Halotia branconii CENA392: one gene and its partner. The protein of the gene in region 1 binds, or shares a complex with, the protein of each later gene. Links are inferred from orthologs where the notes say so. Each region holds a gene or a part of one and is shown in the gene's direction. Other genes may lie near its edges. The genes, in order: rpsG and tig.

Region 1 (7,446 bases):
TTAGAAGTCAATCCCCGCAAAGTTGGAATTACATTAAAACCTATTCGGGCAAATTCCGATACTTTAACAGGTATTGCGCCCTTAATTCAAACAGCACAGCAGTACTTAGCAGCAGCGGCAATTAATGGTGGTTATTTTAACCGCAATAATAAATTACCCTTAGGTGCAATTCGTCGAGATAATCAATGGTTATCAGGCCCTATTCTTAATCGGGGCGCGATCGCCTGGAATGATTCTGGACAATTTTATTTCGGTCGTCTGACTTTACAAGAAACTTTAGTTGCTCCCAACAACCTGCAATTACCAATTTTGTTTCTCAACAGCGGCTACGTACAAAGTGGTATTGCCCGCTACACTCCAGCTTGGGGAGCTAGTTATACGCCCCTGAGTGACAACGAAATTATTCTTGTAATTAACAAAAACCAAATTATCCAACAGTTACCAGGAGGTAAAGCTAGTGAAACTGCCGTTCCTATTCCCCCAGATGGCTATCTATTAACTTTACGCAAAAATGCTGCTAGTACTGCATCACAGTTACCAATTGGTACTACAGTCAGTATTTCTAGTAACACTACCCCTGCTGACTTTAACCGTTACCCTTACATTGTCGGAGCCGGGCCATTGTTAGTACAAAACAATCAAATTGTCCTTGATGCCAAAAGCGAGAAATTTAGCGATGCTTTTATTGCCGAAAAAGCTATTCGTAGCGGTATTTGTACAACTGCAACAGGCACACTAATGATTGCTGCGGTGCATAATCGCGCTGGTGGGGCAGGCCCTAATTTGGCAGAACATGCTCAACTGATGAAGCTTTTAGGTTGTGTAAATGCCCTAAATTTAGACGGTGGTAGCTCTACCAGTCTTTATCTAGGAGGACAACTACTCGACCGTTCTCCTAATACCGCTGCTCGTGTCCACAACGGCATTGGGATTTTCCTACAACAAAAGCAATGAATGAAGAGCAAGGGGAGCAGAGGAGCACGGGAGCAGGGAGCAGGGGAGAATAACAAATAATAATTAATCTCCCATGCCCCATGCCCCATGCCCCATTCCCCATTTCTCATTTCCAATCATTTTTTAAAGTTTAGAACAAGCAGCCATTTTGCTGGATGAAGACTTGATGTAGACTCGACAGTTTTAGTAGTAATTCTTTACACCACAAAGTCTGATTTTGCTATCTTTAGCAAGGTGGAATTGAATTGCTGATTTTCACGGTTGCAAGATTGCGCCAGATTTTTCCATCAGTTGTTAAGAATAATGACGGTTTGTTATGTCTTTAAATGAGGTAACTATGGCTCAATATCAAGAAACCACACAAATTAACACTCTGCCCCTACCCACCGCGCTCACTGCCAGAGGCGTTGCTGCAACTGAACTACGTCCTTGGGGTTCTTTTACTGTGTTGGAAGAAGGGCGTGGATATAAAATCAAGCGTATCGAAGTTAAGCCAGGACACCGTCTCAGTCTGCAAATGCATCACCACCGCAGCGAACATTGGATTGTCGTCTCTGGTACAGCTAGGGTAACTTGTGGCGAGCAAGAAATTCTGTTGGGCAATAATCAATCAACTTATGTACCTCAGTGTACATCTCATCGTTTAGAGAATCCTGGCGTAATTTCCTTAGTTTTAATTGAAGTGCAAAATGGCGAATACTTGGGCGAAGATGATATTATCCGCTACCAAGACGACTATGCCCGTACCGGAAATTAAAACTGATATAATATTCATAGGGCTACAATTGGGAGCTAAAAATTAAATATTTTTTTGTGCAAATTATCTGAATTAATCACAGCACGTCAAGTATCCCTGCCTATTTTAGGTGGGGATATTTAGTGCGATATACTTTTTAAGATGGGGTTTGAATTGCCAAAACAAGTTTTATGATTAATCTAAGTCAAACAGCGGCAAATGAAATCAGAAGATTAAAGTCAAACCAACAGCCAAATATCTTATTTAGATTAGCGGTTAAAGCGGGTGGTTGTTACGATTGGTTTTATGATATGTCTTTTGATGAAACAGTAGAAATTAGCGATCGCGTTTTTGACTTGAATGGCATTCAAGTAGTCGTAGATGCTGAAAGCTTAGATTACGTCAACGGTTTGGCCGTAGATTATTCAGAAGACTTGATAGGCGGTGGTTTTCGCTTCCATAATCCCCAGGCGATCGCCACCTGTGGCTGTGGTAATTCTTTCTCTATCACTGCACCAAATGCTATTGATTGAGAAAAAATTTAAAAATAACATAATAATTTGACATATAGTTAAAAAAAAAGATATAATCAGGATTTGTTAAAACTTAGACCACTAAGCAGCTTCACGCGCTGTAACTCATGCCAACAATACAGCAACTCATACATAATCAACGCGAGAAAGCGCGTCAGAAAACCAAGTCTCCAGCTCTGAAGCAATGCCCACAACGCCGGGGTGTTTGTACTAGAGTATACACGACTACACCGAAAAAACCTAACTCAGCTCTACGTAAAGTAGCGAGAGTCAGGCTTACTTCTGGATTTGAAGTCACAGCTTACATCCCCGGAATTGGCCACAACTTGCAAGAGCATTCTGTGGTAATGATTCGTGGCGGTCGGGTTAAAGATTTACCAGGCGTAAGATACCACATTATTCGTGGCACGCTAGATACAGCCGGAGTCAAAGACCGCAAACAAGGACGTTCCAAGTACGGAACGAAGCGCCCAAAAGAGGCTACAAAATAAAACAGAGACGATTAATCGTGATTGATGCGATTAACCGTTCTCTAAAAGTGTGAGCGAAGAAACAAAAACTAGCTGTGCTGACTTTTTCAATAAAATCCAGCTACACCCTTGAGTTAAGTGAGCAAGTGTAGGTAATTTTTAAGTAGTATCCGATCAGTGCTACAGCATTTTAATCCCAAATATAAGGCTTTTAAATGCTGTTGCCTTGTATGTCCAGTTGCAAGCAGCCAGACCATAGCTCACCTTTGCTGCAACTGTAGAGAAAAATTAACTAAGTCTAGACAGCGATCGCTGCCTAAAGATCCAGTGTCTGATAGCATATAATTTCGTTGCCAAATCCGCATTAAAGGTTGAAGTATGTCTCGTCGTGGTGTTATTCAAAGGCGGCCAGTTCCGCCTGACTCTGTATACAACAGTCGCCTTGTGAGCATGATAATCCGGCGAATTATGCATCATGGGAAAAAATCTCTAGCCGCACGTATTGTTTATGATGCTTTAAAAACTATTGAAGAACGTACCGGCAGCGCTGCTTTGGAAACCTTTGAAAGAGCAGTGCGAAATGCCACACCTTTAGTAGAAGTCAAGGCTCGCCGAGTTGGTGGGGCAACCTACCAAGTACCAATGGAAGTACGTTCAGATCGGGGTACTACTCTGGCGCTACGTTGGCTAGTACAATTTTCTCGGTCGAGACCAGGCCGCACAATGGCCAGTAAGTTAGCTAACGAGTTAATGGATGCAGCCAATGAAAGCGGTAACGCAATTCGTAAACGCGAAGAAACACACCGGATGGCGGAAGCCAACAAAGCCTTCGCACATTATCGTTACTAAGGGAAAAAGCGATATATCGCGAATTTACAAAAACCAAGACGGTTTTCCGTAAAAGTATAGAATCTTAACAAAGAGTAATATACAAGATATCATGAGGCAAAAACTATAGGAGGCTACTGTGGCACGTACGATCCCGCTAGAGAGAGTACGCAATATCGGTATTGCGGCGCATATAGATGCGGGCAAGACAACGACAACCGAGAGAATATTGTTTTACTCTGGCATAATTCATAAAATTGGTGAAGTTCATGAAGGAACTGCCGTAACCGACTGGATGGATCAGGAGCGGGAAAGGGGAATTACTATTACTGCTGCTGCTATCAGTACCAGCTGGAAAGATCATCAAATTAACATTATCGATACTCCAGGTCACGTTGACTTCACAATTGAAGTTGAACGTTCCATGCGCGTGTTGGATGGTGTAATCGCAGTATTTTGTTCTGTGGGCGGTGTGCAACCGCAATCAGAGACAGTGTGGCGACAAGCAGACCGCTATAAAGTGCCTCGAATCGCTTTTGTTAACAAAATGGATCGTACAGGCGCGAACTTTTATAGAGTTCACGAGCAAATGCGCGATCGCCTGCGGGCTAATGCTATTGCCATTCAACTACCAATTGGTAGTGAAACTGAGTTCCGAGGAATCGTTGATCTAGTACGTAATTGTGCCTATATTTACAACAACGATCAAGGAACTGATATTGAAGAAACAGAAATTCCAGCAGAATTGCAAGAAAAAGCAAAAGAATACCGCACCAAGCTGATAGAAGCTGTGGCGGAAACTGATGACAATCTGATGAATAAGTACTTCGAGGGAGAAGAACTTACAGAAGAGGAAATTCGTTCTGCTCTGCGTAAAGGTACAACGGCGGGAACGATTGTACCAGTACTTTGTGGTTCTGCATTCAAAAACAAAGGCGTACAGTTGATGTTGGATGCAGTTGTAGATTATCTACCTGCGCCAACTGAAGTACCACCAATTCAAGGCACACTGCCGAATGGCGAAACTGTAGAGCGTCGGGCTGATGATGACGAACCTTTGTCAGCGCTGGCATTCAAGATTATGGCTGACCCTTATGGCCGCCTAACCTTTGTTCGCGTTTATTCTGGTGTGCTGAAAAAAGGTAGCTATGTCCTCAACGCTACCAAGAACAAGAAAGAACGGATTTCTCGTCTGGTGATTTTGAAAGCAGATGAACGACTTGATGTCGATGAAATGCGGGCAGGAGATTTAGGAGCAGCATTAGGATTGAAAGACACCTTAACAGGTGACACTATTACTGATGAAGCATCGCCAGTAATTCTGGAATCTCTATTTATTCCTGAGCCTGTAATCTCAGTGGCGGTTGAACCCAAAACTAAGAATGACATGGATAAGCTCTCCAAAGCTCTGCAATCTCTCTCAGAAGAAGACCCAACCTTTCGTGTCCACGTTGATCCGGAAACCAACCAAACGGTAATTGCCGGAATGGGAGAGCTGCACCTGGAAATTCTGGTAGACCGTATGTTACGCGAATTTAAAGTGGAAGCAAATGTCGGTGCGCCGCAAGTAGCATATCGCGAAACAATTCGTAAGCACGTCACCAAAATAGAAGGGAAATTCATCCGTCAAAGTGGTGGTAAAGGCCAATACGGTCACGTTGTTATTGATCTGGAGCCAGGAGAACCTGGTAGCGGTTTTGAATTTGTTTCCAAGATAGTCGGTGGTAGCGTACCCAAAGAGTACGTCGGCCCCGCAGAACAAGGAATGAAAGAAAGCTGCGAATCGGGTATTTTAGCCGGTTATCCACTGATTGATGTCAAAGCAACACTGATTGATGGGTCATACCACGATGTAGACTCTTCAGAAATGGCTTTCAAAATCGCTGGCTCAATGGCGATGAAAGAGGCAGTAATGAAAGCCTCACCAGCTCTCTTAGAACCTATGATGAAAGTTGAGGTCGAAGTTCCCGAAAACTTCCTTGGGGATGTTATGGGCGACCTCAATTCACGTCGTGGACAAATTGAGGGCATGGGATCTGATGATGGTCTTGCCAAAGTAACTGCTAAAGTCCCATTAGCAGAAATGTTTGGTTATGCCACTGATATCCGGTCGAAGACCCAAGGTCGGGGTATCTTCTCTATGGAGTTTAGCCATTACGAAGAAGTGCCTCGCAACGTGGCTGAGGCAATCATTGCAAAAAGCAAAGGGAACGCTTAATTAGAAAAGGAAACGAGCATTCATGGCACGCGCAAAGTTTGAAAGGAATAAACCTCACGTTAATATCGGTACTATTGGCCACGTTGATCATGGTAAAACTACATTAACAGCAGCTATTACCATGACCTTAGCGGCTCTTGGTCAAGCGGTTGGTAGAGGTTACGATCAAATCGATAACGCACCCGAAGAAAAGGCGCGGGGTATTACCATCAATACAGCCCACGTTGAGTACGAAACCAGTAATCGGCACTATGCTCACGTAGACTGCCCCGGACACGCTGACTATGTGAAAAACATGATCACCGGCGCTGCCCAAATGGATGGTGCAATCCTTGTGGTTTCGGCTGCTGATGGTCCCATGCCCCAAACCCGCGAACATATCCTGTTAGCAAAGCAGGTGGGTGTACCTAGTCTAGTTGTCTTCTTAAATAAAGAAGACATGGTAGATGATGCTGAACTACTAGAGTTAGTAGAACTAGAAGTCCGGGAACTATTAAGTGCCTATGATTTCCCTGGCGACGATATCCCCATTGTTACAGGCTCCGGTCTCAAAGCACTGGAAAAAATGACTACTAACGCCAAGACACAACGGGGAGAAGATGAGTGGGTAGATAAAATCTATGCATTAATGGATGCTGTAGATTCATACATCCCCACACCTGATCGCGCTGTTGATAAGCCCTTCCTAATGGCTGTAGAAGACGTATTCTCGATCACAGGTCGGGGTACGGTCGCTACCGGTCGGATTGAACGCGGTAAGGTAAAAGTCGGCGATACAGTGGAATTGGTGGGTATTAGAGATACTCGCAACACCACTGTTACTGGAATCGAGATGTTTAAGAAGAGTCTTGATGAAGGTATGGCTGGAGATAATGCAGGTGTACTACTGCGGGGTATCCAAAAAACTGACATTGAACGGGGTATGGTAATTGCTAAACCCGGTTCGATTACACCTCACACTCAATTTGAAGGTGAAGTGTACGTACTGACCGAAAAAGAAGGTGGTCGCAAAACTCCATTTTTCTCTGGCTATCGTCCTCAGTTCTACGTGCGGACAACCGATGTAACTGGCACTATCAAAGCTTTCACTTCTGATGATGGCAGCGAAGCAGAAATGGTAATGCCAGGCGATCGCATCAAAATGACAGTAGAACTAATTAATGCGATCGCAATCGAGCAAGGAATGCGCTTCGCTATTCGTGAAGGTGGTCGTACCATCGGTGCTGGTGTTGTCTCCAAAATCTTGAAATAGCACTTTTTGCCCCGATAATAAAGGAGTAGAGATGGTACAAAACCCTTTCTGCTCCTTTCTCTTCCCTCTCCCAATAAAATGACAGGTTACAGCTTTATGTACGTAACCTGTACCCTTAATATCAGAACCTAGAAAATTAAAGATGGCAACTCTACAGCAGCAGAAGATTAGAATACGTTTACAGGCTTTTGACCGTCGTTTATTAGATACATCTTGCGAGAAGATTGTAGACACGGCTAACCGGACTAACGCTACAGCTATAGGACCGATTCCTTTACCAACAAAACGCAAAATCTACTGCGTACTGCGATCGCCTCACGTAGATAAAGATTCGCGAGAACACTTTGAAACCCGTACCCATCGTCGGATTATAGACATATATCAGCCTTCTTCTAAAACTATTGATGCTTTGATGAAACTTGATTTACCCTCAGGTGTAGATATTGAAGTCAAAT
Region 2 (7,500 bases), 280 kb from region 1 along the record:
AAAGCATAAACTATTATACAACAAACCCCTACTAAGTGAAAAAAATTGAGGTGTTTGTGTTTTGGCGTTGTCCAAATCTCCAGTTTGATTAAATAAATATTTAACCTGTAGAGCAGGTTGCCTAGATAGTGGATGTACTATGATCCAAATGTAATGAAGCCAGTACAGCTAAAAAGGTGGCTACACGTTACCTCAATAGCCATGTTGGGTAATCATAATCAAAGCAAACCCAACAGTACAACATGAGAAACAAAATCTGTTGGTTGATAACTAGGATATCACGGTGTTAGTCTTCTGATGAATAAGTCCATTTAGCATTGCCCTTTAGGGGGATTAAAAATCTTCACAGAATCACATCTAAGGGATTTTTGAGTCCTCAGCAATGAAAAGCGCAAGAACTACTAGAAGTTTAGAGATGCAATCGGTTAAGTTATTGCGGTAAAGTATCAAGTCCTTTGCCATTGGCAGTAAACTGGATCTCTACTGAAGGACACTCATCCATAAATATTTGGATTTTTGTGATCTGCCTTGTGGGCATCTCCTATCATAACCAAGAGACATCAATCTATAGAAGCGGTAAATCGCGTCTTGTATGTACTTGGAGTAAAAAATACCAAAAAATAGAACCGAAGTATGAAAGTTACCCAGGAAAAACTTCCCGCCAGTCAAATAGGGCTGGAAATAGAGATTACGCCAGAAATTACCAAGCAAACTTACGAGCAGGTAATTAAAAATTTAGCTAGTACTACCAATATTCCTGGGTTTCGTAAAGGCAAAGTGCCTCGGCAGATATTGCTACAACGCCTAGGCACAGCTCGAATCAAGGCAGCAGCGCTGGAAGAACTAGTTCAAGATGGCGTAGAGCAAGCAGTCAAACAAGAAGCCATCCAAGCAATTGGTCAACCGCAATTGCGTACTTCGTTTGAGGAATTAATAAATAATTATGAACCAGGAAAGCCCCTAATTTTTTCTGCTGCGGTTGATGTAGAGCCAGAAGTTAACTTGGTGCAGTACACGGGTTTGCAAGCTCAAGCAGAGGAAATTAAGTATGACCCTACCCAAGTAGAAAACGTTCTCAACCAAGAACGTGAAGGATTAGCAACACTGATTCCTGTGGAAGGACGTGCAGCCCAAATTGGTGATGTTGCTGTAGTCGATTTTAAAGGTTTACTCTCTAAAGTTGAAGGTGAAGATGAAACAGCCGAACCAACACCAATTCCTGGAGGCGAAGCAAGCGACTTTCAACTAGATTTGCAGGAAGATAAATTTATTCCAGGTTTTGTAACTGGCATGGTGGGGATGAATCCTGGAGAAACCAGAGAAATTCCGGCTCAGTTTCCAGATCCTTATGTTAACGAAGAATTAGCGGGTAAAGCGGCAATTTTCACCGTTACACTCAAAGAACTTAAAGAAAAAGAACTTGCGGAATTAAATGATGACTTTGCTCAGGAAGTCAGTGATTTTAACACCTTGGATGAATTGCGCGCTTCTTTAGAAGAGCGATATCAAAAAGAGGCTGAAGAAAAAACTAAAACTAATAAGCAGGAAGCTTTATTAGCAGAACTGTTGAAGCATGTGGAAGTTGACTTGCCCACAACACTGATTGAGCAAGAAATAGACACAATGCTGACACAAACAGCAGTCCGGTTGTCTCAACAGGGACTGGATGTGAGAAAACTATTTACCCAAGATATCATTCCTCAATTACGAGAGCGATCGCGCGATGAGGCCATTGAACGCCTGAAACGGTCTATGGGACTGCGGGAAGTCAGTAAACGTGAATCTATTGAGGTGACACCCCAAGAAGTTCAAGCTAGAGTTACAGAACTGTTGGAGCAGTACTCAGACCAAGATATTGATGAAGACAGACTGCAATCAGTAGTGGAAAACGAGCTACTAACAGAAAAAATCATTGATTGGCTGTTAGACAATTCCACAATTGAGCTTGTACCTGAAGGTTCTTTGAGTGCTGCCGAAGATGCAGAAACTGAAACGTCACAGATAACAGAACCTCAGACTGAAGAACAAAGTACATCAGATACCACAGAATGAAAATTCCCCTAAGCAGAAATTTTCAGTTATAAGTGTAGTGCTGAGTCTTAAATATGTTAAAAATTCTTACTTAAGACTCAGCAATTAGGACTAATTTAGGCTAGATATTTACAAAATCCTCAGTAAACTAAGGCATTTATTATCGCCTTAGCTTGATACGGTGTTACACGAGAAGAATATGGATGAGGCATAATGGTTAACACATACTTCAAATAGAAATCGCATTCTTGAAAAAGGCGGCTCTCGCTGCTGTCAACTCTGTCCTCATTTATTCTCAAATGTGCTTTTATGGTTACATCGCAGTCGGGAAACTACCCCATTAGCAGTTATAGTCGAGTAGATATCTACTCCCACCTCAGTAGTCCTAGCAACATCGTCCCGATGGTGGTAGAACAATCCGGCATGGGAGAAAGAGCTTTTGACATCTACTCCCGCCTACTGCGAGAACGAATTATCTTTTTGGGAACACCCATAGACGATAATATTGCTAATGCAATTGTTGCTCAGTTACTATTTCTGGACTCTGAAGATCCAGAGAAAGATATTCAACTGTACATCAATTCTCCTGGTGGCTCCGTCTACGCAGGTATGGCAATCTATGATACAATTCAGCAAATCCGTCCTGATGTTGTTACTATATGTTTTGGATTAGCCGCTAGTATGGGGGCATTCTTATTAACAGCAGGAACTGCGGGTAAGCGGATGTCTTTACCTGACTCCCGTATTATGATTCATCAACCACTAGGAGGCGCTCAAGGTCAAGCCATTGACATAGAAATTCAAGCTAGAGAAATTCTTTACATTAAGAGTAAGTTGAATCAGTTAATGGCTTATCATACTGGTCAACCCCTAGAAAGACTTGAAGCGGATACTGAGCGCGACTTTTTTATGTCGGCAGAAGAAGCTAAAAACTACGGTTTGATAGATCAAGTTATCTCCAGACAAAATCTTCCCACAGCAGGGGAAAACGTCACCATTCTGAAATAAGAGGCTGGTATGTCTAAGTACGACTCCCATTTAAAATGTTCGTTTTGTGGCAAGTCTCAAGAGCAGGTGCGTAAATTAATCGCAGGGCCGGGAGTCTACATCTGTGATGAATGCGTTGACTTGTGCAATGAAATACTAGATGAGGAGCTACTTGACACAAATGGCGCTGCGTCGCAACCAGCACCAAAGTCAGAACCACCTGAAAAACGTCGCACCCGTTCTTCCAGTCTCTCTTTTAATCAAATACCTAAACCAAGAGAGATTAAGAACTATCTAGACGACCACGTTATTGGTCAAGATGAAGCCAAGAAAGTACTGTCAGTAGCGGTTTACAATCACTACAAACGGCTGGCAGTCCTTCAGTCAAAAGGTAATGGCAAAGGTGGAGCAGATGACGCGGTAGAACTGCAAAAGTCTAACATTTTGTTAATTGGGCCAACAGGCTGTGGCAAAACTCTCTTAGCACAAACTCTGGCAAAAATCCTTGATGTTCCCTTTGCTGTTGCCGATGCCACGACATTAACAGAAGCTGGGTATGTAGGGGAAGATGTCGAGAATATTTTGCTGCGACTATTACAAGTGGCAGATTTAGATGTAGAGGAAGCCCAGCGAGGCATTATCTATATCGATGAAATTGACAAAGTTGCTCGCAAAAGTGAAAATCCCTCAATTACACGCGATGTTTCTGGCGAAGGCGTACAGCAAGCTTTGCTGAAAATGCTAGAAGGAACAGTTGCCAATGTCCCACCCCAAGGAGGACGTAAGCATCCTTATCAAGACTGCATCCAGATTGATACCAGCAATATTCTGTTTGTCTGTGGTGGCGCTTTTGTCGGCTTAGAAAAAGTTGTAGAGCAGAGAGCAGGCAAAAAGTCAATAGGTTTTGTTCAGCCTGGAGAAGGACAGTCGAAAGAGAAGCGAACCGCAGATACTCTCCGCTATTTGGAACCGGATGACTTGGTGAAATTTGGCATGATTCCTGAATTTATTGGGCGAGTGCCAATGGTAGCAGTAGTAGATCCACTGGATGAAGAAGCGCTAATGGCGATTCTCACCGAGCCACGTAGTGCCTTGGTCAAACAGTACCAAAAACTACTGAAGATGGATAACGTCCAATTAGATTTTAAACCAGATGCCTTGCGGGCGATCGCTCAAGAAGCATACCGCCGCAAAACTGGCGCTAGAGCTTTGCGAGGTATTGTGGAAGAATTGATGCTGGATGTGATGTATGAGTTACCATCCCGTAAGGATGTAACTCGCTGCACAGTAACGCGGGAAATGGTTGAGAAACGTTCGACAGCCGAACTAATCATGCATCCATCTTCACTACCGAAGCCAGAATCAGCATAATTGTCATTAGTCAGTGGTCAATAGCAAAAAACAAACTACAATCGACCACTGGTAATTAACAAATCATAAAAGATACATGCCTTATATTAACGTTCGTGGAGTTGAGCATTACTACGAATGGATAAAAAAACCATCCACTTCCTTGGCAAAACCAGTGATGGTTTTTATCCACGGTTGGGCTGGTTCAGCTAGGTATTGGAGAAGTACGGCTGAAGCTTTAGTAGAACATTTCGATTGTTTACTTTACGATTTACGGGGATTTGGGCGTTCTGGTGGTAAGCCAACCATAGTCCAAGCTAGTGAAGCTGTTGTTGATTCTCAATCTTTTCAGGAACAATCAGAGGCAATTACAGAGTTAACCTATGAATTGGAAGAATATGCTGAGGATTTGGCAGCTTTACTAGATAAGTTGCATCTTTTGCGTATCTACATTAATGCCCACTCAATGGGCGCATCTATCGCCACTTTGTTCTTCAATCGCTATCCCGAAAAAGTGGAACGAGGAATTTTGACTTGTAGCGGTATTTTTGAGTATGACGAAAAAGCTTTTGCAGCTTTTCATAAATTTGGTGGCTATGTAGTTAAATTCCGTCCCAAATGGTTGGGAAAAATACCATTTGTTGACCGGATGTTTATGGCGAGATTTTTGTATAGTCCTATACTAGCTGCTGAACGTCAGGCGTTTTTACAAGATTTTCTGGAAGCAGATTATGATGCAGCCTTAGGCACAATTTTTACTTCAGTGAGTAAAGCGCAGTCTGAATTAATGCCAAGCGAATTTACTAAATTGACAGTACCGACTTTGTTGGTAGCAGGGGAGTATGACAAAATTATTCCAGCCGAGATGGGTCGTCAAGCAGCTACACTGAATGACAAAGTTGAGTTTGCAATGATTCCCAATACAGCACATTTCCCAATGTTGGAGGATGCACCAACTTATATGCAGCGAGTGCGAGAGTTTTTGCAAATTTCTGTACCAGAAATACAAGCAGTTTAAAGAGTTTGGCGCAGCTTTACAAAGAAACGGTATAAGTAGTTCTCGTTTTAACAAATTAATGGAAGTGGGGTTTTTAAAGCCGTTGAACTCACGTTAATTGAAGTATTATTTTTAACTAAAAAATCAATGCAAGACTTCTTCATAAAGTTTTAAGTATTCAATCGCTACTTTTTGGGGTTGAAAATTTTCTTTCGCAAACAAATGAGCTTGTTTTGACCAATGATGTAAAATATCTGGTTGGTTTAAAGTATGTACTAGTAATTTAGCTGCTTCTTCTAGATTTCTAGGTAGAATTAAACCTAAATCATGTTCTTTGAATATCTCAGCTAAATTCATTGTTGGCATGATAGCGCAAGGCAATCCCAGATACATTGCTTCTGCAATTGATACTCCAAATACCTCCCAGCGAGAAGTTTGGATATACATACTTGCTTGGGACAATATTTTATTTTTTTCTGCTTTAAATACTGGTGGGTGAAAATACATATTTGCAGGAAGACTATTTTGAATGCGCTTCAACCAATTGCTAGTTTTAGCATCTATTTTTCCATATAAATGCACTTCAATGTTTGGTGTTAACAAACTAGCAAGCTCTACTAAAATATCAATACCCTTATGGAAAACATCGAATCTACCTAAATAAACAAGTTTTTTCTTAGTTGTGTTTCCACTCCATTTTATATTGGAAAAATCTTCAAATTTCACAGGATTAGTTATGCAAGAAATCATTCCTTTGTAATTAGGAACATAATTTTGTATAGCTCTTTTTTCTCCTAGTGTGACTGCTGTGATTGCCGATGCTTTTAACAATCTAGGTTTTTCAATTAACCATCCATAAAGCCACTTTTTCAACCAACCTCTCTTCAGAAACTCTGGATTTATTGCATGTGGTGTTACAATGTAAGGAATTTTTTGTTTAACCAAATATGCTGATAAGCTGGCTTGGTTAAGCATAAATATTGAATGAAAATGAACAATGTCTATGACACAATATTTTAGTAAGTTCTCTAATGCTTGTTTGTTATATATTCCATGATTACTATGAATATAAAGCAGATTGATACCCGCTTTTTTGACAAAATCTTTAGTAGAGTCTGGAGGTTTACTATTAAGCAGAATGCTGACGTTATGTCCTAGACAAACTTGACTTTGAGCAACTGACCAAACAACATAATTAATGCCATTTACTACTTGAGGGGATACCGAAGCTCCAATATGTAGAATCTTCACAAGTTTTTGTATATTTTACAGAATCTGGTAAACTGTGAATCTGTATGAGTTTCAAAAATTTTTGAAATCTGTGACATTTAACAAACTTTTTGCTTTTTATAATCTTTGATTATGGGTTAACTCAAACCCAGTTCTCGTTTTAACAAATTAATCGAATTTGTACCGATATAATTTTCAACCTTAATCAATTTGGGTGGACGAATAATATCTTCAACAAATGCTTGCACTGCCGCCTGTACAGTCGCAAAGCAAGCTTGATCGCTGATAATTACCTCAGCCCGCTTGACGATCGCATGAAGTTTGTAAGCATCTTTGGGTTGAGCAGTCATCACTAATAGTTCATCTCCCCGTAAGCCGTGGAGAATTACTTCTGCGGCTCTGGCGATTCCTGAACTGAGGCTAACTATGCCTACACAGTTTTCCTTGGGTAGGGTTTTGAGCAAATTGAGTTCTTTAGTGTAATCATAGATATCCAAAGGTATCACACGTACAGCTTTAGGAGCAGCGATCGCTTCTACATCTCCAATAAAATATCTACTAGTAACCACCGTAGCTGAGTTAGTTTTATCTAACACAGCGGCTAATTCTTCCATTGCTACCAGTTGTACTGGTATTTTGAGGGCTGCTTCTAATTCATACACCATTAATTCACCAGCACCCATGTCATAAGATGGGACTGCAACCAGGACTTGGGCGCTACAACGCAAGCGCCAGTCAATCTCTGCTAAAAATAGCTCCCTAGCTTGATTGAGTGAACATCCGTGAGACAGTAGCTCGTCAAGTGCTTGCTGCACAACTGTATAGGCTTCGTCAGGATGTTGTCTGAGGATTGGTGATGGCAGCTTGCTACCACCCTCATGACCTTGAGCGCGGACATAAATGCC

The links.
Region 2: the proteins of rpsG (region 1) and tig are in contact, whole or in part, in a crystal structure (PDB 3GTY), measured with the Thermotoga maritima proteins. The link is inferred for Halotia branconii CENA392 from one-to-one orthologs. Residues at the interface, in WP_004081843.1 of Thermotoga maritima: Lys34, Lys52, Lys55, Glu59, Arg62, Gln63, Glu66, Asn67, Lys69, Val71, Arg95, Ala109, Lys110, Lys111, Gly112, Arg113, Pro114, Glu117, Glu121, Ile124, Ala125, Tyr127, Asn128, Asn129, Thr130, Gly131, Lys135, Asp139, Arg142, Met143; in WP_004081061.1 of Thermotoga maritima: Glu122, Val124, Val129, Leu130, Tyr133, Glu188, Gly259, Ile262, Tyr263, Glu266, Ser270, Glu273, Gln274, Glu277, Arg308, Gln311, Ile312, Ser315, Tyr316, Glu325, Arg329, Arg336, Leu363, Phe366, Trp367, Arg373, Leu377, Arg381, Leu384, Glu387.

Annotation. Positions count from the first base shown.
Region 1 is NZ_CP124543.1:588,954-596,399, reverse strand. The notes cover bases 2,019-4,806. They hold rpsG (30S ribosomal protein S7), read left to right. Parts: upstream 2,019-3,071; coding sequence 3,072-3,542; downstream 3,543-4,806. Other genes in these bases: fusA (elongation factor G), read left to right, coding at 3,661-4,806; rpsL (30S ribosomal protein S12), read left to right, coding at 2,331-2,714; QI031_RS02655 (HesB/IscA family protein), read left to right, coding at 2,019-2,223. In the rest of the region: QI031_RS02665 (phosphodiester glycosidase family protein), read left to right, coding at 1-954; QI031_RS02660 (cupin domain-containing protein), read left to right, coding at 1,292-1,711; more of QI031_RS02655, read left to right, coding at 1,882-2,018; more of fusA, read left to right, coding at 4,807-5,739; tuf (elongation factor Tu), read left to right, coding at 5,762-6,991; rpsJ (30S ribosomal protein S10), read left to right, coding at 7,134-7,446.
Region 2 is NZ_CP124543.1:873,701-881,200, forward strand. Bases 1-2,842 are described here. They hold tig (trigger factor), read left to right. Parts: upstream 1-633; coding sequence 634-2,052; downstream 2,053-2,842. Other genes in these bases: clpP (ATP-dependent Clp endopeptidase proteolytic subunit ClpP), read left to right, coding at 2,341-2,842. In the rest of the region: more of clpP, read left to right, coding at 2,843-3,039; ATP-dependent protease ATP-binding subunit ClpX, read left to right, coding at 3,049-4,389; QI031_RS03885 (alpha/beta fold hydrolase), read left to right, coding at 4,466-5,386; QI031_RS03890 (glycosyltransferase family 4 protein), read right to left, coding at 5,510-6,616; QI031_RS03895 (GntR family transcriptional regulator), read right to left, coding at 6,733-7,500. UniProt on the Bacillus subtilis protein: Involved in protein export. Acts as a chaperone by maintaining the newly synthesized protein in an open conformation. Functions as a peptidyl-prolyl cis-trans isomerase.